3 regions of the Sinorhizobium chiapasense genome follow, and region 1 is predicted to be linked to each of the others. Evidence: riboswitches for the same ligand, from Rfam matches in the RefSeq annotation. Region 1 holds a riboswitch; each other region holds the start of a gene.
The links. A riboswitch is a leader RNA that binds a small molecule or an ion and turns the genes downstream of it on or off. The one in region 1 is predicted to bind cobalamin.

Region 1 (7,894 bases):
AACGCCAAGGTGATCACCGAGGCCGAGTCGAAGAATGGTATCTATGGTGCGGCCGTGCGCGGGGCAAAGATCCCGGTGATCGTCCTGTCCACCTATGCCAACCGGCTGACCGGCTTCGGCGGCAACTTCCTCAAAGCCGACGGCACGTCCGCGCTCGACAGCACAGAGGCCGTCGAAGCGCTGAAGTCGCTCATCGCCTCCACGCCCTATGCCCTTCCCACTCCGCTCGAAACCCGCTTCGAGGAAGGCCTGCCCGCCTTTCTCAACGGCAAGGCAGCGCAGATCGACTTCTGGACCGACCTCGGCGGCTATGCTCAGGATCCCAAGGGATCGAAGATCGTCGACAAGTGGGACGTGGCACGCATCCCCGTCGGCGGCGGCAACAAGACGCCGCGTCTGGCCTTCAACGCCGGCTTTGGCTTTGCGATCACCACCGGATCGCAGAACAAGGATGTTGCCTGGGAACTGATCAAGCTTGTCACCAGCAAGGATTATCACGAACAGCTCCTGACGCTCACCGGTTCGGGCATCGACCCGGATCGCCAGTCGGGCTTGAAGTCGGAAAAATTCAGAGCTTTCCAACCGCTCGTGCAGCCGCTGCTCGACGACGGCGCATTGGAAAACAGCCTCGCCTGGCCGACCGCTGTCTACGCGCCGAAGCTCGAAAATGCACTGACCGATGAACTGGCGCTGGCGCTGGCCAGCACCAAGAGCGCTGAACAGGCGATCGCCGATGCCCATCGAGCCTGGACCGAGATCATCGAGACAAACGGCTGACTGCGCGCGGACGCCGTCGCTTGCTCCCTGACTGCGTCCCCACCCTTTCAACGAGGCGATAGATCATGAGCACATCCGTGCCGAAGCGCAGACTCTGCCGCAATGAAGTCGACATCGTAGCCGTTGGCTTTGGGTCTTGGCCCGGACCTGCGGGGGTGATCATTCTGGCACGTGAGCCGACGCCAAACGATAGCTGGATTGAAACAGCGACTGCCGCCCCGCCTGCTGCGAAGTCGACAACGTCGGGGCCGGGGCTTCTCGCAGCCCGGGCAGATCCTGGCGCGACGCCTCCGAACCGCGCGGAGGCAGCATGACCGCCTTCACCGTCGACCTCCCGCGGATCGGCGAAAGCCGCCATTCCCCACGCTCTGCCGTACTCTTGCAGCGCTTCGGCCGAGCTTTGTGGATCGCTCCGGTCCTTCTCGCGTTGGCCGTCACGACACTTTATCCGACCGTCTTCCTGTTGGCGCTCGCCGTGAGCAAAAGCACGCTCGGAAAACCATTCCGCGGCTTTGTCGGCATCAAGCATTTCGCAACGACCCTGCAGGATCCAGTCTTTCTTTCAGCGATCGGAAAGAGCATTGCCTATGCACTTTCGACATCACTGCTGCAGCTCGCGCTCGGGTTCCTGATCGCGCTTCTCTTCACCTCTCTTCTGAAGGCGGGCCGCTTCCTGACGAGCGTCGTGCTTCTTCCACTAATGACGCCGCCGGTCATGGTAGGCGTCGCCTGGAAGCTCATCCTCGCGCCGGCCGGTGGGCTCTTGAATGGCACTCTGATCAGTTATGGGCTTATTTCCCAGCCGATCTCCTTTCTCGGCGATCCGATACTGGCCTGGCTGGCGATCGCCGTCGCCGATCTCTGGCAGTGGACGCCCTTCATCGTCATTCTCTGCTTTGCCGCACTTTCGACAATCCCGGACGGGGTTCACGAGGCGGCGTTGGTCGACGGCGCGAATAGCTGGCAGCGCTTCTGGCACATCACGCTTCCACTCGTCGCCGCGCCACTCTCGTCGATCTATCTGCTGAAGCTCATCCTGTCGTTCAAGCTCTTCGACCTCGTCTACATCCTCACCTTCGGCGGGCCGGGCTTCGCGACGACATCGGCCGGATTTTCGATCTACCGGCGGGCAATCGAGCAGTTCGATGTCGGCCGTGCGGCGGCCGAGACGATCGTCTACGGTCTGGTCATCGGGTTGGCGACGCTCCCGGTCGTCCGCCTCCATCAGCGTTTCGAGAGGCGAGAGATATGAGGCTTGCCGGACGACATCTCTGGCTGGGCCTGGCGACGGCGCCGATCGTCGGCTTCTTCGCCCTGCCCATCCTTTATCTCGTCGCCGTATCCCTGAAAACGAAGGACGATGTGCTGGACGGCCATTTCTTTCCAACGGCGCCGACATTGGCCAACTGGCCGACAGCCTTCGAAGCGGCCAATGTCGTCGGCTTCATCCTGAACTCGGTGGTCGTGTCGCTACTTGCGGGACTGCTCACGATCGTGTTGGGGCTGCCCTCGGCCTATGCGGTCCTGCGGCTCAAGATCGGCGGCAAATGGCTCTCGGATGTGACGCTATCGAGCTACATGGCACCGCCGATCGTGGCGCTCATCCCGCTCTTCTTCCTGCTGAAGGCGACCGGGCTGCTCGACACGCGCGCGGGGCTGGTCCTCATCTACGGCTTCGCCAACGTGCCAGTCGCCTTCTGGCTGCTGACGCCGTTCCTGCGCCGGATACCGGTCGAGATCGAAGAGGCGGCTGCGATGGACGGCGCCGGACCGCTTCGCACGCTTCTGCAGATCGTCGTGCCGATCATTGCGCCCGGGATCGTGGCGACCTTCATCATCGTCACGGTGCTGTCTTACAACGAACTCCTCTTCGCCTCCGCCTTCACCTTCTCTGATGCCACGAGGACATTGCCGGTCGGGATTTCGCTTTTCCAGGGTGACAGGCTGGTGAATTTCGGCCAGATGGCGGCGGCCTCCTTGGCGGGCATCGCCCCGGTCTACCTGATCGCGCTCTTCATGCAGCGCTACCTGGTCAGCGGGCTTGCGCATGGCGCCGTGAAATAGGGCAAAAAGCGGAATGCCTCCGCGACCCCTCGCGTTGCCCTCGGCCTGTGCGATGTTGCGTCTCAAGATTGGCGGAATTCGGCCTGCCAGCCTGTCGCGTCGACAGGACGCGACGCGACGAGGGTGAAGCGGCGATAGAATCGTGTCCGGAGCCTGTTCCTGAGGTCGGCGGTCTTTCGTCGGGCGACGGCGATCTGCCGATGTGAGGGAAAGTGGATATCGTTAAAGCCCGCGGCTTCCACCAGCGGCCCGAGACGCGCAGCGGTCAGTCCCTCGCTGAAGGGCAGCCGCGTCATGATGTTGGCATGTTTCTCACTCATGGCGCCGTCGTAAAAGGGGTCGTGTCCGATGAACGGCTATGCAGCGGACGGCGAAACTCGCAAGTCGCCCCACGTGCGTCGGCTTCGTCCAGTCGCCATCGAAGACCAGCAGCTTCCCACCGGGTTTTATCACTCGGAACCAGTCAGCAAGCGCCTGTTCCGGCTCCGTCAGCGTCCAGACCAGATGCCGGCAGATCACAGCGTCATAGGTCTCGTCCGGCTCCATGGTGCGCTCGGCATCGGCGAGGATGAAGCGCACACACCGGTTGCCGGCATGCTTGGCACGGGCGACCCCAAGCATGGCTTCCGAAAAGTCGAGCGCCGTCACGTCGTGGCCCAGCGAGAGCAGCACGTTCGTCACCTCGCCGGTGCCGCAGGCGAGCTCCAGGACCCTCTTCGGTTCCGGGCCGATTGCGTCGCGCACCGCTGTGGCCCAGGCTTCGAGCTCCGGCCCCGGCGCGATGCGATGGCCGAAAGCCAGTGAAGGTCGCCGAGCGCTTCGACCAGTATGCCCGGATGTCTTCCTTGAGGTCATGGTTGCGCATGTCCATCAGGCTCCCATGGCTGAAAGGTCTTCGAGCCGCACGGCCTTGATCCGCGCCGGCGAACGTCTTGTCAGGAAGCGGATGTGGCAGATGCCCTCGCCATCCTGCTCGATCTCGACGTCAACGCCGAAGACCTCGCGGATGCGGTCTTCGGTAAGGACGTCTTGCGGCCGACCGAGCGCAACGAGCCGACCGGCCTGCATCACCGCGATCCGGTCGCAGAACATGGCAGCGTGGTTGAGATCGTGAAGCGCCGCCACGACCGTCAACGCCTGGCGATGGACCAAGTCAAGGAGGCTTATCTGATGACCGATGTCGAGATGGTTGGTCGGCTCGTCAAGCAGCAGGATTTCCGGCTCCTGTGCAAATGCTCGTGCGATATGCAGGCGCTGACGCTCTCCGCCGGAAAGCGTATGCCAGAGCCGTCCCGCCAGATGGGCCATGTCGACATTTTGAAGCGCCGCCTCGACGATCCGGTCGTCGTCTGGCGACGACGGAGACAATGCGCCGAGATAGGGTGTTCGGCCGAGCTCGACTGCCTGGCGCGCGGTGATCCGTTCGCCCGTCTCGGCCTGTTGCTCGACAAGGGCCAGACGCTGCGCGATCGCACGACGGCCGAGGCTGCCGATCGGCGCCCCGTCGAGAAGCACCGCACCAGACTTTGGCCTGCGGATGGCGGCCAGCAGGGACATGAGGCTCGTTTTGCCAGATCCATTGGGGCCGATGATGCCGAGGAATTCGCCCCGCTGTACAGTCAGCGAAACACCTTTCAGGATCTCCGCTCCGCCGGCGGACCATGAGACATCATCGGCCGAAAGCGTCATCCGCGGGCCCTCCTTTGTCCGAGAATGAGCGCGAAGGCCGGAGCCCCGACGAGCGCTGTGATGACGCCGATTGGCAGCACCTGGCCAGCGATTAGCGTGCGCGACAGAATGTCGGCCACAATCATGAAGACGGCCCCGATCAGAGCGGCGGCCGGAAGCAGCGCGCCGTGGCGCACGCCGACCAGCATGCGGGCGGCATGGGGAATGACGAGCCCGACGAAGCCGATGGAGCCGACGATGGACACCATCACCGCGGTCATCATGGCGGAAACGCCGACGAGCACGACGTAGGTGCGGCGAACCAAAATACCGAGCGAGGCGGCCGACTCCGAACCGAAGGTAAAGGCGTCGAGAGCCCGCGAATGCCAAAGGCAGACTGCCAAGCCGACGACTGATGCCGGAACGGCCAGCCAGGCGTCCGGCCAACGTACGCCTGAAAGATTTCCTAGCAGCCAGAACATGATGCCGCGCGCCTGCTCCGCGGTCGCGGCCTTGGTGACGATGAAGGAGGTGAGCGCGTTGAAGAGCTGCGACCCCGCGACGCCAGCAAGGATGATCGCTGCCGTGCCCCGCCCCGCCCTCACCGCCAGCACGCTGACCAGCACGAATGCGACGATCGCACCGAAGAAGGCGCCGAGCGGCAGGGTGAGCATGCCGGCACCGACGCCGAGGATCGCGACGCTGACGGCACCGGTCGAGGCGCCGGCGGAGATACCTAGGATATATGGATCGGCCAACGGATTGCGCAGCAGCGATTGCAGAACGGCGCCGGAGAGCGCCAGCGCCGCCCCACAAGACGCGGCGACGACCGCGCGACTGAGGCGATAGCTCCAGATGATGCCTTCGTCGATCGGCTCGAGCGGATAGCCGGCATTCCACAACCTGTTCGCAACAGTCTGCGCCACGGTCTTAAGCGGAATAGCCGTCTCACCGATGGCCGCTCCCATCCAGAGCGCGATCAGAAGAATGGCGAGCGCGGCAAAAGCCGCGCCCGTCCGTCCGAGCGATGTCGATGTCCGGCTCACTTGGCGAGCCCGGCTTCGGCGATCGCGTCAGCCAGCGCTTCGATGCCGTCGACCGTGCGGATCGTCGGGTTCATCGCCTGCGCATCCATGTCGAAGACATAGCCGTTCTTGACGGCCGACATCAGGCTGGCGACCGAATCGGCCTTCAGGAATTCGAGTTTGGCTTCCAGACTGTCGAGCGGATAGCGACGGCGCTCCATGGACCCGGCGACGATCACCGTCGGGTCCGCCTTGGCGATGGTTTCCCAACCAACCGTCGGCCATTCGTCGTCCGTCTTGATGATGTTGTCGATGCCGAGCGCCGACATGATGTAGCCCGGCGCACCATTCTTTCCGGCGACGTAAGGATCGGCATCGGCGGCGCTCGAAAACCAGAACACGGCCGAGAGCTTGCCGTTCGCGGAAGCAGCCTTCGCCCGGGCGGCTTCTTCACGCTTCTTCAGGGTCGCCACGACCTCGTCGCCCTTATCCTGCACATCGTAGATCTGAGCCAGTTCGCGGATCTCCTGGTAGACGCGGTCCATCGTGAAGCCCTGGTGGCGCGCGCCGTCGCTGGCGGCGGAGTTTTCCTTGCCCACGCAGTCGGACGGCGAGGTGTAGACCGGGATGCCGAGTTCCTCGAGCTGCTCCGGTTTGGCGACCACGCCTTCCGGCCCGATCTGCCACTGGAACTGCACGGCGACGATGTCGGGCTTCTTGGCGAGCACGCTCTCGAAGCTCGGGTCGTTGTCGGCAAGCCGGTCGATTTTGGCGTTGACCTCCTCGTAGCCCCTCAGCACTGGACCGACCCAGAGCGCGGTGCCGACGACCCTGTCGGCGAGGCCGAGCAGATAAAGGATTTCGGTGCTGCTCTGGCCGATGGAGACGGTCTTTGTCGGCGCCTTCTGGAAAGTGACCTTACGGCCGCAGTTTTCGAGCGTCAGCGGATAGTTGGTCTCGGCTGCCTGCGCCTTACCGGCGAGGGCAACTGGCGCGAGCGCTGCGAAGAGGAAAACCGCACGCAACGACGGCTTGAGAAAAGATGTCATGTACTATCCCCGAATACGGATTGGAAAACCGCGCAAGGCGGCGTGACGATCGGAAGGCGTCAGGCCGTCCGCGAGATCGAACAGTCGTCAGGATACGGGAAAGGCGGCGTCGGTCTGCGCCGCGAGGCGCTTGTGATCTTCATTCAAGGCTCCTGTTCCGGGCATCCCCGCCCGTGACGATGGATCGATATCTGACGGCAGGTCTCCTGGCTCGCGGATATCTGCCGGTCCATCTGCCTTCCCGTGCGGCTCGCACAGTGGCATGGCGCGTCGGCGCCACTAGGATGGACGGCAATCCGCTTACAGTTGCGGGGGCAGCCACGGTCTTGGTCCCTCCTGGGGTCTTCCGCACCGTGTTCCCTATTAATCCCCTCCACCTCCTGGGTAGGGGAACCGTCCCATCCAGATAACGGAGAGGCATTCGCTCCGTCAAGTAGACTGCGACGCCCTGTCGTCGCTCGTGATCAACCGACGGTCCCATCAAACGTCTTATCCTCAAGGCTGATCACCCGCGCCGATATGTTCTCCGCAATGTCGCGGTCGAATTTTCAGACCGGCCCCGTTGCAGAAGCCGAGAACGCATACGCGATGTCGTCTTTCGCGACGTCCTTCATGGCCTTGTGGATCGAGATCTGCATGGTGTCTGCCTGGTGCATCACCAGGATCACCGTTTCCTTCGGCGGGCAGCCCGGCAGATGGCAGGAAAGCTCATTCACCGATACGACCGCCTCGTCGGCCAGATTCAGCACCTCGCGTGCCCAGGCCTTGATCGTCCGGGTTTTGCCGACAATGCCGGGGGTGCCCCGCGTCAGCGGATTGACGAAAGCGTCGTTCATGCCGACCTCCGCGACTTCTTTGCCGAACGCGGCGCCAGCACCGCGAAAAGGTCGCGGATCGACTTCTCCGGCATGTCCTGGCCGATGAGAACGACGCGGCTGCGCCGGTCGTCGTCCGGCCATGTTTCGAGGCGCTGAGGCGGATAGAGCCGGTTCTGGACCGCATGGGCGATCAGCGGCCGATCCGGATCGTCGGTCAGGGCGAACAGGCCCTTCAGCCGCAGGAGCCCAGAGTCGATATTGCTGGTGACGATGTGGAGAAAGGTTTCGACGGACTGCGGCGACAAGGCTACGTCGTGCACCAGGCTGATTGCCTCGATCTCGTCCCCATGCCGGTTCGGGTGATGCGCATGAGCCGGATGTCGGGTAAGCGTCTCCATCGCGAGCCATCCCGGTACATCCTCGGCCTTGCCGGAAATGGAATAGGTGCGATCGCCGAACAGAGCGTGGAGGTCAAATCCAGTCTCATGGCGAT
Region 2 (7,894 bases), on a different replicon from region 1:
CCCATCCTGCGGCTTGCGCTCGGTGGCGTGAGACCTGTCGAGTGGACGACCGCCCGCCGACGCTTTCCGGAGTGCGAACCGCTCTTTCATGCAGCGGAGGAGATCGGGCTTTCGACAGAAGGCGTTGCGCTGCCGCTGCCGTCACCTGCCGGACGCATGGCGCTTCTCGCCATCAACGCCAACATGTCGCCTGCGGAATGGTCCATCTACCGGCGTTGCCATTTGCGCGACTTCCAGCTGGCCGCCAATCTCTTCCACGCATCGATGTTGGAACATGCGGCCACGGCCGGCGCGATCGATGAGCGCGACATGAGGCTGACAGGCCGCGAAACCGAGGTGCTGACCTGGTCGGCGGCCGGCAAGAGTTACTGGGAAATCGCCACGATCCTCGGCATTTCCGAGCGCACGGTCCGCTTCTTCATGACCAATGCGCGCCGCAAGTTGAATGTCGTCTCCAATACGCAAGCCGTGGCGCAGGCGGTTCGTCACGCTCTGATCCCCACCATCTGACGGGTCAAATTAACCATTACCGTCGCCCCTCCGACAAAAGCCCCGCAAATTTAGTAGGAAAAAATCGGCTTTTGAACTGTCACTACCGACAGTTACATCTGTCATTTGAGCCTGACAGCATCGCCCCATATCGCGCAATAACGATGGAGCGAAAGATGATCAGGATTGTGAACGGTAACGCTCGCGGACGGCACCCGCAGGCCATCGACGAAATGTTCCGGCTGCGCAAGCGCGTGTTCCACGACTTCCTGAAGTGGGACGTGAAGACGGACGGCGAGTGGGAAATCGACCACTACGACAAGGCGAACCCGCTCTATGTAATGTCGTACTCGCCGGATACCGGAAAATTACGCGGATCGCTGCGGCTCCTGCCGACCCTCGGACCGAACATGCTGGACGATACGTTTCCGATCCTGCTCGGCGACAACCCTGAGATCCGCAGCGCCTCCGTCTGGGAATCGAGCCGGTTCTGCATCGATCCGGACATTTCGCAGGATCGCGCATCGAACCAGGTAACGGTCGCGGCCGCGGAACTCATGTGTGGTGTGGGTGAACTGGGCCTTGCCTCGGGCATCAGCCACATCGTCACGGTTACCGACGTCTTCCTGGAAAGAATGTTCCGTCGGATGGGTTGCCCCGGGGAACGCATCGCCGACCCGCACCGCATCGGCTCCGTCTACGCCGTGGCAGTGGCGTGGGAAGTGACGCGGGAACTGCTCGAAACGATGAAGCAGGTCGCCGCGATCGAGGGCACCGTGCTCGAGCGCCCGATGTCGCTCGAAACAGCACGGGCCGCCTGATCGGCTTCGCCGGACCGCTGTTGCGGTCCGGCTTCTTCTCTCTTGCTGCGGTTGGCTTGTTAACGCAAACTCTCCCTTGACGTTGCGCTGTTATGACAGCGTCTTATGATATGGGAAACAGGAGTTGGCGGCGCGGATATCCTTGAATGACGTTCGCGCGCGATTGCAGGAAGAGACGAGAGCCAGTGTCCCGGAGTGTCGTATCCTGGAACTTGAAACATGCGGCGGTCGCCCTGCTTCCGATGCTGTTGGCGATGCCTGACGTGGCGTCGGCCTCGACCGTTTGCGAACGTCTGAATGCACGCCTGACTGACCTTTCCGCGGTCGTGAGCCCGACCGCCAATCTGCGCGATTTCACGGGCGCCGTCTCCCGCCAGAACATCGAGCTCCGCCGGGCCAAGAACGAGCGACGCCGGATGGAATGCAGCACCGGCAGCGTCGTCGTCATTGGTGGCGACAACGACGATGCATGCGCGGCGCTCGATGAGACCATCGCCAGCATGGAGGTCAACCTTCAAAGGCTCAAGGCGCATCGCCGCTCGTTGATATCGGGCGACACCGGCGGCACCCGTCGGCGCATTCTCGCGGCGCTGGAATTGAACGGCTGCCATGACGAGGCCAGCGACGCTCCGGATCCAATCGAGGAGCAGGACGAGTTCGCCAGCGCGGCAGTCGACGAACCCGAGATCCATCGCAACATCCTCAGGGATCTTCCGCCGGATGGCGAGGATTATCCGCTGCTGAGTGACGACAGCGACATGCAGGATTTTCCGCTGCTTCACGAGGAACCGATTGGCAGCCTTAGGACAATGTGCGTGCGCACCTGCGACGGGGCCTTTTTCCCGATCTCGTCAAATGCGACGCCATCCGACTTTGCCCGTGATGCCGAGCTTTGCGAGGCACGCTGCCCTGGTGCGCAGACGGAACTCTATTACCATGTCCTCGAGACGGAAGAGACCGACCAGATGGTTTCCGCCTCGACCGGAAGGCCTTATACCGAGCTGCCAACGGCATTTGCCTACCGGGCGCGTGGCGTCGGTGCGCCTGGGGTCTGCGGCTGCCGGATTCCGAATGGAGCGGCTACACAAAATGCCGACAAGGCGACGGCCGGGAGCGAGCCGTCTGTCATCATGATCAATGGCGACCGGCAGCCGGCTGCGGAATCAGCGCAAGCAAAGCCCGTGCGGGAGAGGCCCTACGACCCGGCGAACAGTAAGGTCCGTGTCGTGGGCCCAACATTCCTGCCGCAAGAGAAAAGCGCGATTGATCTGAAGAATCCGCTCGGTCCGGGTTACCAGCCGATCCAGGGCAATTGACCGGTGCCGCGGCGACTCGACCGACCAATCCGCCACCCCATGCTCTCAAAGCGGTTCAGATATTGCGTTTATCGTATTGAATTCAGGGTCTGTTCGGTTTTGGTGTGCCCCACGCTTCCTCGAAGACAAGGTCCTCGAGCGGCAGGCGCTGACGCCATCCTTTAACCGCGAGTTCCGGCTGCTGATAGAGCCGGTCGACAAATCCGAGGCAAAGCCACGCTATGATTTCGATGTGGTTAGGTATGCCAAGGATCGACTTGATCTCCGGCTCGTGGAAAATACTGACCCAGCCGACGCCGACACCTTCCGCGCGCGCGGCGAGCCACAAGTTCTGAACCGCGCACACGGTCGAATAGACGTCCATCTGCGGATTGTGCGTCCGTCCGAGCACCACCGCTCCACCGCGCGTGCGATCGCAGGTGACGCAAATGCTGAGCGGTGCCTTGCGAATGCCTTCAAGTTTCAGCGAGCGGTATTGCGCCTGTCTCTCGCCGGAAAACATCAGCGCGGCTTCCTTGTTGGCGCGCACGAACGCCTTCCAGACCTGCTCTCGCGTCTCCTTCTGGCGGACGAGCACGAAATTCCAAGGCTGCATGAAACCGACCGACGGCGCCTGGTGGGCGGCACCAAGCAGACGGGCAATGAGTTCGTCCGGCAGCGGATCGGGAAGGAATTCGTCGCGTACGTCGCGGCGTGTTTCAATGGCGCGGTAGACGGCGGCACGCTCGTCCGGCGAAAAGGCTCCGGCCGCCGTCAGGCAGCCGCTCAGGTCAGGCAGCATCGTTCGATCCCCAACAATGCACAACCTCCCGCCGTCCGCGCGGGGCCGGTCTATCTTGCCAGGCCGGTCTTCTGACTCTGGATCATCCAGCCGCGCCGCCTTCCCAAATCACTTCAAGATTCAGTGGCAATATCCTGAGAAAAATTCAGGACCTATCTTCGCGCGACCGTCCCCATCACAGCGTTGGGCACGTTCCGGGCTTGCACCGGATTCCCGATTCTCCCGCCGTGGCGGGCACCTGACGACCGCATATGGGCACAGCCGCCGGCGAAAGGCAAGCCGAGCCGAACGGCTCGCCTTACCCGGGGACCTCGCGCCGCATGTCGAGTTTGCGTCAGAGCGGCGCCGCCGGATGGGGAGAGCCGTCGTAGGCGCCCCAGATCGATTGGTCGAAGCAGATCACCGAACCGGTCATCAGGCCGGATTCCGCCGAGGAGAGATAGGCGCAGGCACGCGCGACCTCGACCGGATCGACAAGGCGGCCGAAAGGCTGGTTCGCTGCAACCTTCTCCAGCCAGTCCGAGGGTGCGTCATGGAATTCGCGCTGGATGCGATCCTCTCCCTCCGATGCCATCCAGCCGATGTTAAGGCCGTTGACACGGATGCGGTTGCGCAGAAGCGCGTAGGCCGTGTTCTTGGTCAGGGTCTCCAGCGCGCCTTTCGACGCACAATAAGCGGCGATGAAGGGCTGGCCCGCCTTGGCCGACATCGACCCGATATTGACGATTGTGCCCTCGATCTTCTCGCGCCGCATCACCTTCACCGTTTCCTGCATGAGGAAGAAGGGCGCGCGGACGTTGACCGCAAACATGCGGTCGAAGAGTTCCGGCTTGGTGTCGAGGATCGTGCCACGGTCGGTAATGGCAGCGGCATTGACCAATGCGTCCACCCGACCGAACTCCCTGTCGCAAGCCGCGACAACCTCGCGGGCATCCTCGACCCGCTCGAGATCGGCCGCCACGTAGACCACCTTGGTACCGGTCGTCTTGCTGATCTCGGCTGCTTTTGCCGTTCCTTTGGGAGCATTGCGCCCGCAGATGACGATACCGGTTGCACCGCGCTCGGCAAAAAGCGCGGCGATCGTCGCACCGAGCCCTTGCGTGCCGCCGGTAACGATCGCAATCTTGCCGTCGAGACGGCCATAATCCGTGCTCATGAATCTCCTCCTAGGACTGTTGCGTTTCCAAGTTCCCGCACTCGAAGCGTCGGGAACATCGCTCGGTTGCGTTCCTCAGCTTCTCTTTTTCTCGGCTTGCGCGGCCAGTGCCTCCACGAAGGTCTCCGTCTCCGAATCCGATGCAAGCGCTTCATACATCAGCTGTGCCTGCGTTTTCGGCGCCAGGCCGCCCAGCGGCGGGTCGCGATCGAGATTGGTCGGGAACGAATAGCCTTCGGCGCAGGAAGCAATCGCGTTGGCAATCTCGCCGGCCGAGAGCGTTCCGTCCTTAGCAAAGGCTCTCAGGACCGGATAGAGGACGGCGGACATTCGCACGCGATCGACCGTTTCCATCGCGCGTCCGAAGGCGGAGGAGACCTGGAGGAGATTGGCGACACGCTTGATGTGCACCGAGCGGTTGGTCCCGGCCGCATGGAAGAGCGCCGGATTGAAAAACACCGCATCGCCCTTTTCAAGCGGAAGCTGGACGTGGTTCTCGTCGAAGTATGCTCTGAACTCCGGCTTTTTCAGCGCGAGATAGCCGGGCACATAGCTCTGGCTGTAGGGCAGGAACAAGGTCGGCCCGCTTTCGAGCGGCATGTCGCAATGGGCAACGGCGCCTTGCAGCGTCAGGACGGGAGAGAGCTTGTGCACATGTGCCGGATATTGCTCGATGAGCTCCGACGTCTGGAAGCCGAGGTGGTAGTCCCGATGCGCCGACTGCGCCGCTCCGCCCGGATTGACGCGGTTGACCTGTGCCGTCATCTGGTAATTCGGCCCGAGCCAGGATTCGCTGACGAGCGCGACAACCGAGTTGCCATAGTAGGCCGCGAAATTATCAGGAGAGCGCAGACAATGCTTCTCCAGTGAATTCCAGATGCGGTCGTTGGCGCCGGGCTTGGCGAAATGGTCGCCGCCGCCACTGTTGGTGCGGTGTTGCTCCTCGATGATCTCGTCGAAGATGCGGCTTGCCTCGTCTATAACGCTCGCGTCGGCGAAGGCGCGCTTGAAGACGGCAACGCCCGGTCCTTCGGCAAGAACCTCGCAAATCTCCGCCAGAGCCGCGCGCCGGCCGTCATCCGTCCTGCAATCGGCAACAAGGCTGGCGCTGTCGTAGATCAGGACGTTCTTCTGGCAATCGGCCGCATGCGGATAGTCGGCCGGATTGGTGCGGCGCTCGACCTCGGCGCGGAAAGCCTCGATGCTGCAGGATTCCTCCGTCAGCCATACGCATTCGACGCGCCTCCTCGCCGTATTGCCGGTCTTCATCGGGTCTCCTCCTACTGCATGCTTCCTTAAATCGTAGCCGACTTGAGGATAGAAACATGCAGCAATTCAAAGTGCTACAGTGTCGTCGTCAAGACGCCTGAAGCCGCCGCGTTTTCGCGGTCGAGGTGATCACACGCTACAATCTGCCGGGCCACTGCAAAATTCCCCGAATCGCAGCTGATGCTGAAATGCGTAACACCGCCGGGACCGGCCGGCGGTGTCGATTCGCGATCGGCCCATGTTCGGTGCTGTGCCGATGCTGCCTCGCTCACGAACTGAATGAGATCGCTGTCTCCCGTCTCGCGCGCGAGTTCGCGGATGGAGCGCCCACCCGGACCGCGGAGCTTCACGTTTGCGCCATTCTGGACCAGAAACTCGGCCACGTCCCTGCGACCGTTGACGACAGCAAAAGCGAGTGGCGTCATCCAATCGTACTGCGTGTCGGGCTTGCCGCGACCGCGAAAATCGCCAAAGGCGACATCGAGTTGCTCCGGCCGCTCATCGAGCAACGATGCGATGCGGTCGAGCCCGCCGAAGACAATGGCCGCAAACAGGTCCAGCGGTTGCTCGGTCAGGAATCGGACCATCTCGTCCTTGCCATTATACTGCGCCCAGCCGATCGCCGGCGCATGGTGGTAGGGATCGCGGATCGTCGGATCAGCGCCCTCTTCGATCAATAATCTCGCCATGTCGATATGGCCGTGCAACGCGGCCTCATGCAGCGGCGTGCGCGAGGTGATGCGGTTGACGTCGAAACCAAGCGCCAGCACCAGTCGTACCTGTGCCCGTCGGTCTTCTCCCGCCGCTTCATGCATCAAAGCCGGGTGCGCTGCTTCAACCCGGGCGACCAGACCCGGATCGGCATCGACCAGTGCGCTTGCCGTCTCGCCATGCTCGTCGCCAATGGCGCGGACCAGGCGATCCACGTCCGAGAGTTCGACGCGGCGTGCGCCATGGTTGGTGAGGTAATCCGCAAGCGTATCGTCACCGCCGAGCTTTGCCCACTGGTACGGGCTCCGCCCGCCGACCGCGCGGTTCACATCCGCTCCATGCTGCATTAGGAGGCGAACGCGTTCCGGCATCCTCCTTTGAAGCGCCCAGGCAAGCTGATAGTCGAATACAGTCTTGCTGTTTTCGACGAGGCGGCCATCCTCACGCACGAGCCAATTGTTGCGATGGTTGGAATGCAAGGCATATTGCAACAGCATTTCGAGGCAGGAATTGTCCGGTTCGAACATCCGGTTGTAGAGCGCCTGACTGTCATTCGGGTCGGCGCCGGCATCGAGGAGAAGCTGGGCAAAGGCGAGGCAATCCGGATGCTCCGGCTGACGCTCCTTACCGGCCTCGCCCTCACCAAAGACCCCCGTCAACGCGGTGAAACGATATTGGCCTCCGTCGAGCCAGAACGCGTTGGAGTTTGCGCCGCGCGCAATCAGCCGGCGGCCCGCCGCCAATGTCGAGCGGCCGGGAACACGGGCATAAGCGGCATAGAGCAAGGGTTCCCAATCGAAGGGGCCGCCCCTCGCCTCGACCAGTCTCGGGTCTCGGACGATCCATTCGTCTATTGCCTGCGCATCGCCGAGCGCCGAGGCGACATGAATACTTTCCCCGGCGATCTCGGGATGCGCCTCGAGCAGGTCCAAAGCCTGTGCGAAGCGCTTTGGATCCGCAGGGACATCGGCAAAATAGGAAACCGTCGCAAGCGAGAGAAAGCGATTGGCAATCTGCTCCCGCGATGCCTCGCCCGCCCGGCCGCTTTCGATATGGGACTTCATTCTGGTCCAGCTTGAAAAGCCGAACTCCCGGGCGAGCACGAGTTGCACTTCCTGCAGGCCGATAGCGGCGGGATTGTTGAAATACGGCTTCGCTCGCGCAAAAGCAGCGGGATCGCCCGCCTTGAGCGCCTTCAGAAGGGCCTTCGCCTGCTTACGGGATGGTTTCGAGATTGGCGTTCGCGGAAAGATCGCGGGTGATCATGAAAGACCTCCTTTCATTCACGTCCGGTATCCGCGCCCACAGACTGAAAAGAGGTGTGGCAACTTTGCGTAGGTAGACAGGTGGG
Region 3 (7,894 bases), on a different replicon from region 1:
CACGCGCCCCGTCTGCGCGCCGTCCTCGTAAAGCACGTCGAACTGGTCGCGGATCGTTTGGGCAAAGGCCTCGCCGCTCTGGCCCTGTTCGAGAAATGCGGCAAAGTCATTGATCTCGACCGAGTAGGGCAGCGACAGTATCGAGCCATTCTTCACCCGCATTGGATAGGGCTGCTCGTCGTTGACCCAGTTGGCGACATATTCGATGCCGGCTTCGGCGAGCAGGTCGAGCGAGCGATGCGACTCCGTGAGGCCCGGGCTTAGCCAGCCACGCGGCTTCCTTCCGGTGCTACGCTCGATCGTCTCGATCACGGTTCTGACGATCTGGCGTTCCTCTTCCTCCGGCTGGCCGTTGATCATCGTGGAATTGTTGGTGCCGTGGCCCATCCACTCCCAGCCGAGCGCCTTGCCGGCCTCGATGATGCGCGGATAGTGCTCGCAGACGTCGGAGTTGAGGGCAACGGTGCCCTTCACCCGGTATTTGTCCATGACCTCCATCAGCCGCCAGATGCCGACGCGGGCGCCGAAATCGCGCCACGAATAGTTCAGCACGTCGGGCACGAAGCCGGCGGTCAGCTGCGTGATGGAACTCGAGGGCCGGTCGAACAGGAAGTGCTCGACATTGGGCACGACCCAGACCGCAACCCTTGCGCCGCCCGGCCAGCTTAGCGGTGGACGATCGATGATGGCGGAATAATCGAAACGGTCGTGGTGCTGTGGTGCCGCTGAAACCGGGGACATGGCTTTCTCCTTCAGTGAAATCATGGGCGGTCGGATCAGTGAAGAGGCGATCTGCCGCGTTCGTTGAGGGTAGGCCACTCGATGTCGCGGAAAAATGCGCTATAATTCCGAGGACATCGGACCAAATGTCCGGAATTGAGTTTGGCAGATGGACAGTCTCGGATCGCTCAACGCTTTCGTCCAGGCAGCGGACAACCGCAGCTTCACGCTCGCCGGGCGGCACCTGGGCGTATCGTCGTCGGCAATTGGTAAGGCGGTGGCGCGGCTGGAGGAACGGCTCGGCGTGCGGCTTTTCCATCGCTCGACCCGCTCGATCACGCTGACAGCGGAGGGGGCGCTTTTTCTCGAACGCTGCCGGCGCATCTTTTTGGAGGTCGAAGCGGCGGAGCACGAAATCGCTGAGACGCAGGGCGCGCCGCGCGGCAAGCTGCGCGTCAGCATGCCGCTCATCGGCATGCTGACGATGCCGGCGCTCTCGGCCTTCATGCGTGCCTATCCCGAGATCGAGCTCGACCTCGACTTCAGCGACCGCATCGTCGACGTCATCGGCGAAGGCTTCGACGCCGTGGTACGCGCCGGCGAGGTCAGCGACTCGCGGCTGATGATCCGCTCGCTCGGCACCTTCCGCCTCATGCTCGTCGGCTCGCCCGACTATTTTGCAGTGAGAGGCGTGCCGCGAACTCCGGAAGACTTGAAATCCCACGCCTGCCTGCAGCACCGCTACGCGACCAGTGGCAAGTTCGAGCGCTGGCCGCTCAGGGGCGTGGAGAGGGACATCGAGTTGCCGACGACGGCGGTCGTCAACACCATCGAGCCGCTAATCTACATGGCCGAGCAGGGGCTCGGCATCGCCTGCCTGCCGGATGTCGGCATCCGCCGCCAGCTCCGCGAAGGCACGCTCGTCAGCGTGCTCGACGACCACGTCGAACATTCCGGCCCGTTCCGGATCCTCTGGCCCTCCAGCCGCTACCTGTCGCCGAAACTCCGGGTCTTCGTGGATTTCATAGCGGAGAACCTGTTTTCGGCCTGAGGTGTTCGCTCCTTGCTGCCTTCGCATTGGCGGGAGCCAGCTCGCGACGACGTTTCTGTCTTGCGTAATGTAATGTTATTTCGTAACAGAACGCACCGCTCAACGAGACACCCACCCGTGTTGATATCTCCTTTCTCCCTTCATCCGCTGGTTGCCTCGCGCCGCGATTCATGTCACCAAGGGCGCGATGGTGCTGCTTTCGTGATCCGGAAGCGGCTGAAAAGGGAACACGGTGAGGACGACCCAGGAGGGGCCGAAACCGTGGCTGCCCCCGCAACTGTGAGCGGAAAGCGCATTCACACCATGTCACTGGCAAAAGGCCGGGAAGACGTGAATGCGCGGCGACCCGCGAGCCAGGAGACCTGCCATCGAACCGATCAACCACAACGGACGGGGTGTTCCGATGGAAAAGAACTGGCTTCTGCTCGGCGGGCAACCGTCTCCTTGCATCTTCGCCATTTTCTCTCCGGCCCAGCCCGGCGGAGACAAGCCATGGCGAAATCAGACTTCCGACAGCACAAGATAACGCTCTGCACCGATTGCCGCTTCACCGGAGGCCCATGCCGGCCCGGCGCCGAGCTGCTCGCGCAGTTGAACCGCAGCGTTTCAGCGCTCGGCGGGCCGCTCGACCGGGATTTCTCGATCGCCGGCACGGTCGCGATGACCGCCTGCACGCGGCCCTGCACGATAGCCTTCCAAGCGACCGGCAAGGCGACCTATCTCTTCGGCGACATCTCGCCGGAGGAAGACATCGACGATCTTGTCAGCTTCGCCGCCGCCTGCGCCGGGGGCGAGGTGTTTGACGCTTTCCCTGCTGCGGCGTTCAGCGCCAACGGCAAGGGCCTTGCGCGCGTTCCGGCGGCGCTCCTCGTTTCCGAGGACACCGCGGGGCTGCTGCAGTGAGCGCGGGGAGGGCATTTTCATGAGCGACAAATTCAGTAGCTTGCAGCGGGGCGCGGGCGCCAGCCTGCGCGTCGAAGGACTGGTGTGGGGGCCGCGCGTCGGCCTCCGGCTCGTCCGCGATATCGGTTTTTCCATCGCGCCGGGCAGCCGGCTCGCGATCATCGGCCCGAACGGTGCCGGCAAGACCTCGCTGTTGCGCTGCCTCTATCGGGCGGTCGAGCCGATCGCCGGCCGTATCGAGATCGACGGCGTGAACCTCTGGGCGATGAGTGCGCGCGAGGCGGCAAGGACGATTGCGGTCGTCCTGCAGGAAATGCCGGGCGATTTTCCCTTCAGCGTCCGCGACGTGGTGATGATGGGGCGGATCCCGCGTCGCGAGGGGATCAGCGGCTGGAGCGATCGCGACCGCGAGCGGGTGGCGCATGCGCTCGAGCATCTCGACCTTGCCCATCTGGCGCGCCGCCAGTTCGCCACGCTTTCGGGCGGCGAGAAGCAGCGGGTGCTGATTGCCCGGGCGCTTGCCCAGGAACCGAAGATCATCATCCTCGACGAGCCAACCAACCACCTCGACATCCGCCACCAGCTCGAAATCCTCGATCTCCTGCAGACGCTGAAGCTGACGATCGTCACGACGCTGCACGACATCAATCTCGCGGCCGAGTTCGCGACCGAAGTCGCGATCCTGACCGAGGGGCGGCTTGCCGCCTTCGGCCCGCCGGAGACGGTGCTGAAGCCTTCGGCGCTCTCGGCCGCCTTCGGCGTCCATGCCACCGCGCATGGCGATGCTGCGGGCCAGGTTTCCCGCTTTTCCTTCACGCTCTCGCGGTCCGACGCAATGCCCGTCGCGCGACCGTCCCGTTCCACAGGAGTAATCCAATGAACAGACTTCTTCTTGCCGCCGGCGCGCTCGTCCTTGCCGCCGTGCCGGCGCTCGCCCATCCCGTCACCGTCAAGAGCTGCAACCGCGAGGTCACCTTCGATGCCGCGCCTAAGCGGGCGATTTCCAACGACGTCAATCTCACCGAGATGATGCTGGCCTTGAAGCTGCAGGATCGCATGGTCGGCTACACCGGCGTTTCCGGCTGGAAGACGCTGGACGAGCGGCTGCGCGAGGGCGTCAAGCAACTGCCCGAACTCGCGGAAAAATATCCGACGAAGGAAGTGCTGCTGAATGCCGATGCGGATTTCTACTTCGCCGGCTGGAACTACGGCATGAAGGTCGGCGGCGAGGTGACTCCGGAAACGCTGATGCCCCTCGGCATCAAGGTCTATGAGCTGACCGAGAGCTGCATCCACATCATGGCGAAGGGCAAACCGACGATGGAAGACATGTTCGTCGACCTCCTGAACCTCGGCCGCATCTTCGGGGTCGAGGAGAGGGCCGAGGCGCTGGTTCAGGGCTATCGCAATGAGCTCGCCGAGATCACTGCCAGGATCAAGGGAGCCGAGCGGCGGCCAGTGCGCGTCTTCGTCTACGACTCCGGCGAGGAAAAGCCCTTCACCTCCGGGCGCTACGGCATTCCGACCGCGATGATCGAAGCGGCGGGCGGCGTCAACATCGTGGACGATGTCGAGAAGAGCTGGACGGAAATCTCCTGGGAGCCGGTGATCGACCGCAACCCGGAAGTGGTCGTCATCGTCAACTACGGCGAGGTGACCGCAGACCAGAAGATCGCCTTCATGAAGAGCAATCCGGCCTTCAGGAACGTGGACGCGGTGAAGGACGACCGCTTCGTCGTGCTAGAATATGTCGAGGCGACGCCGGGCCCGCGCAACATCGAGACGATCAGGCGGCTGGCGAGGAGTTTTCACGCCGAGGCGATGTGAGTGGGCCGGGGCGTGTGAAGAAGCATCGCGTAAGGGAGATGGCGCGTCCGCATCTCGGCTGTCGAAATGTTCGGCTTCACGGCGCTGGCAGATGATGGTTCCCACCAGAACCTCATTCCTGTGCTTGTCACAGGGATCCAGCCACGGCGCGTCGCGCCGTGAATGACGCGCCTTGAGTGGTTGGACGCCGCGGAGGAGATGGCTGTCGGAGGGCTTGCGGAGCAACCCGAATCTAACCCTCAATCGGGCCGGCGGAGTCTCCCGCGCCGCCGACGCGGCGCGGCTGGATTCCTGTGACAAGCACAGGGATGACGGAGTTGATCTTTTTGCCACGCATCAACAAAGCAACTCACTTGATGAGGGCCACAAGCGGCGGCTGACGATGACATAGAATGAATTAGTACAACCATATGATTTTCATCAATTTTATGATTGGGCATCCGTCCCTCGACCCCGAGAAAACCCGAAAGCTTCAACCCGACGTGAAAACCGCACTTTTCATCCTCGCGGCACTGCTTCTGCTTTGCCTCACCGTCACCGCCGGCGTCTCGCTCGGTTCGGCGCCTATCCCGGTCGCGACCGTCTGGTCGATCATTGTCGCCAAGGTCGCGCCGGGCAGTGTCGAGGTCCTGTGGTCGGCCGGCCGCGAAAGCATCGTCTGGGACGTGCGCCTGCCGCGCGTGGCGCTCGCCGGGATCGTCGGTGCCGGGCTTGCGGTGACCGGCGCGGTGCTGCAATCGGTGACGCGCAACCCGCTTGCCGATCCGCATCTCCTGGGCGTCTCGGCGGGCGGGGCGCTCGGCGCGATCGTCGCGTTGCTCCACACCGGTCTTCTCCTCGGTCTCGCGACGGTGCCGCTCTTTGCCTTCGCCGGCGCGCTCGGCGCCACCGCGCTGGTGGCGCTCGTCACCCGCGTGCTCGGCACCGGCGCCGATCGCCTCGTGCTTTCCGGCGTCGCGGTCGCCTTCACGCTGACGGCGGCCGGCAACCTCCTGATCTTCCTCGGCGATCCGCGCGCCGTGCACACGGTGATCTTCTGGATGCTCGGCGGCCTCGGCCTCGCGCAATGGCCGCATCTCGTCTATCCGGCGCTGGCGCTCGCCGTCTCACTCGGCTGGCTCACAGTCCGGGCGCGCGAGATCAATGCGCTCGCCATGGGCGACGAGACGGCGATGACGCTTGGCATTCCGGTGCGTCGCTTCCGCCTGATGCTCTTCATCATCACTGCGCTGCTCACGGGCGTGATGGTGGCGTTCTCCGGCGCGATCGGCTTCGTCGGCCTGATGATCCCGCATTTCGTCCGCCTCTTTGCCGGCAGCGATAATGTCCGCGTCATCCCGCTCTCCGCCTTTGCCGGCGCGCTCACGCTGATCCTCGCCGACCTCGTCGCCCGTGTCGTCATGGCACCCGAAGACATGCCGATCGGCGTCGTCACCGGCCTTGCCGGCGGCCTCGCGTTCATCGCCATTCTCAAGCGGCGGGGGTGAGGGACGAGCACAGGGTGAGGTGCGCGTTGATGGTGCGGTCGTCCTCGTCAGACAGTTCGCTCCGGTGCACATTCCGCGGCAAACTCCGTCAGCAGGCTCGACCCCTCCGGCCAGTCGCCCAGGCCGCTCGCACCATTGATGTGGCCGCGGGCGCCGATTTCGACGAGGCGGCTTCGCCATTGGCGGGCACGGGCGCAGGCGTAGTCGAGGGTGCCGTAGGGGTCATCGGCGCTGGCGACGATGAGGGAGGGGAAACGAAACGCTTCCGTCGGCGGGTTCGCGAAGCTCTTCGCCTCGTTCGGAAACGCGGCTCCTTGCGGATCCGGGACCGCGACGAGGAACGCGCCGGCGACCGGCAGCGTGGAAGCCTGCTGCCAGTGGGCGACGAGGAGGCAGGCGAGGCTGTGCGCCACGAGGATCGGCGGCGCGGGCACCGCTGCGACCGAACGCTCCAGCGCGGAAATCCAGTCGGTGAGATCCGGCTCGTCCCAGTTCGTCGGCCGGAACCGCTGCATGCGCGAATTTTCCTTCTCCCAGAGCGTCTGCCAGTGGGCCTCGCCCGAGCCGCCGATCCCGGGCAGTATGATGATGCTCGTCATGATCTCTCCTGTCGCTGTCTACTGCATGTTTCCTTAAATCGGAGCCGATTTAAGGAAAAAAACATGCAGCGATTCAAAGTGCTGCAGCGACCCTTGTGCGTCTGAAAGGACGCACGGCGCTGCAGGGGAGGATGATGACGGCTTTCTTTTTCGTCAGGAATGCGGAACTATCGGAAAACGTCTCCAATTTCCGATGAATTAAAGGCCGAACATGATAGTGCAGGAAAATCATCGTGCGCTCGATCCAATCGATATCGCCATCCTCGAAACGCTGCAGGAGGACGGGCGCATCGCGATTTCGGAACTGGGGCGACGGGTGGGGCTCTCTCAGCCGGCAACGTCTGAGCGCGTCAAGCGGCTGGAGGAGCGCGGCTTCATCCTCGGCTACGGCGCCCGCGTTGATCCCGCCGCGCTTGGATTGGGCATGATGGCAGTCATCCGGCTGCGTACGACGCATGAAAACATCCGGCCATGCCTCAAGCAGTTCGCCGAGATGCCACATATTGTCGAAGTGCTGCGGCTGACCGGGGAGGATTGTTTTTTGCTGAAGGTGCTCGTGCCATCGCCCGGAGAACTGGAGACGATCGTCGACGCGATCGCCAGGTTCGGGGCGGTGACGACCTCGCTGGTACTGCGCGCGGAGCCGCCGAAACCCATCGGGCGGGCACTGCTGCAGCGGCGGTGAGGGCGGCATGTCCGCCGCGGCGCGGGACAGTTTGCCCGCGCGTTAATCGACCGCCAGGAGTCATTCATGGCACCTTGGCCGCCCGGAGGCTCCGGCGTCCGTTGACACGACCGGCGTCCCCGCCGTGCTGCCCGCAATTCTTCGTGCACCATCGGCGCGAGCATTGCCGATCGACGGTGGAAACCGCATGATCGCCCCCTATCTGATGCCCGGAATTGACGAGAGGCACTGAATGACTGACGAGATCGCGATCTGCACGCCGGAAGAGGTCCTGAAATTCTGGTTCGGCGAGCTTTCCTACGACGATTGGTTTACGCCGAGCGCAGAGCTCGACCGGCAATGCATGCAGCGTTTCCAGGCCTCGCATCTGGCGCTTTCGAGAAGGCTCGACGACGCCTGGCGGGCAACGCCCGAACACTGGCTTGCGGCCGTCCTTCTCTTCGACCAGTTGCCGCGCAACATGTATCGCGGCTCGCCGCTCGCTTACGCCACCGATTGCCTGGCGCTGCGCGAGGCGAAGCTTGCGATCGGCGCCCGTGCGGATCTCGCGGTGCCGAAGGAATGGCGCGCCTTCTTCTACATGCCCTTCGAGCATTCGGAGAACCTGACCGACCAGACGATG

Region 2: it holds a riboswitch for cobalamin, as region 1 does, so the genes downstream of both, bluB (5,6-dimethylbenzimidazole synthase) here and RB548_RS22100 (ABC transporter substrate-binding protein) in region 1, are expected to answer to the same signal.
Region 3: it holds a riboswitch for cobalamin, as region 1 does, so the genes downstream of both, RB548_RS09515 (DUF1636 family protein) here and RB548_RS22100 (ABC transporter substrate-binding protein) in region 1, are expected to answer to the same signal.

The regions. Positions count from the first base shown of each region.
Region 1 covers NZ_CP133150.1:134,049-141,942, reverse strand. Annotated here, with positions in the region: gene RB548_RS22130 (ABC transporter substrate-binding protein) at 1-777, shown strand, start outside; gene RB548_RS22125 (carbohydrate ABC transporter permease) at 1,088-2,029, shown strand; gene RB548_RS22120 (carbohydrate ABC transporter permease) at 2,026-2,841, shown strand; partial or broken gene RB548_RS22115 (class I SAM-dependent methyltransferase) at 2,904-3,712, opposite strand; gene RB548_RS22110 (ABC transporter ATP-binding protein) at 3,712-4,530, opposite strand; gene RB548_RS22105 (FecCD family ABC transporter permease) at 4,527-5,477, opposite strand; gene RB548_RS22100 (ABC transporter substrate-binding protein) at 5,552-6,583, opposite strand; cobalamin riboswitch at 6,763-6,994, opposite strand; gene RB548_RS22095 (hypothetical protein) at 7,132-7,419, opposite strand; gene RB548_RS22090 (CobW family GTP-binding protein) at 7,416-7,894, opposite strand, start outside.
Region 2 covers NZ_CP133148.1:1,754,689-1,762,582, forward strand. Annotated here, with positions in the region: gene RB548_RS08405 (helix-turn-helix transcriptional regulator) at 1-510, shown strand, start outside; gene RB548_RS08410 (acyl-homoserine-lactone synthase) at 666-1,310, shown strand; gene RB548_RS08415 (DUF2865 domain-containing protein) at 1,457-2,626, shown strand; gene bluB (5,6-dimethylbenzimidazole synthase) at 2,709-3,407, opposite strand; cobalamin riboswitch at 3,452-3,664, opposite strand; gene RB548_RS08425 (SDR family oxidoreductase) at 3,742-4,563, opposite strand; gene RB548_RS08430 (phytanoyl-CoA dioxygenase family protein) at 4,639-5,832, opposite strand; gene RB548_RS08435 (ankyrin repeat domain-containing protein) at 5,907-7,646, opposite strand.
Region 3 covers NZ_CP133148.1:1,982,704-1,990,597, reverse strand. Annotated here, with positions in the region: gene RB548_RS09525 (polysaccharide deacetylase family protein) at 1-741, opposite strand, end outside; gene RB548_RS09520 (LysR family transcriptional regulator) at 890-1,771, shown strand; cobalamin riboswitch at 1,943-2,155, shown strand; gene RB548_RS09515 (DUF1636 family protein) at 2,264-2,674, shown strand; gene RB548_RS09510 (ABC transporter ATP-binding protein) at 2,694-3,554, shown strand; gene RB548_RS09505 (ABC transporter substrate-binding protein) at 3,551-4,501, shown strand; gene RB548_RS09500 (FecCD family ABC transporter permease) at 4,984-5,988, shown strand; gene RB548_RS09495 (RBBP9/YdeN family alpha/beta hydrolase) at 6,036-6,587, opposite strand; gene RB548_RS09490 (Lrp/AsnC family transcriptional regulator) at 6,799-7,272, shown strand; gene RB548_RS09485 (DUF924 family protein) at 7,505-7,894, shown strand, end outside.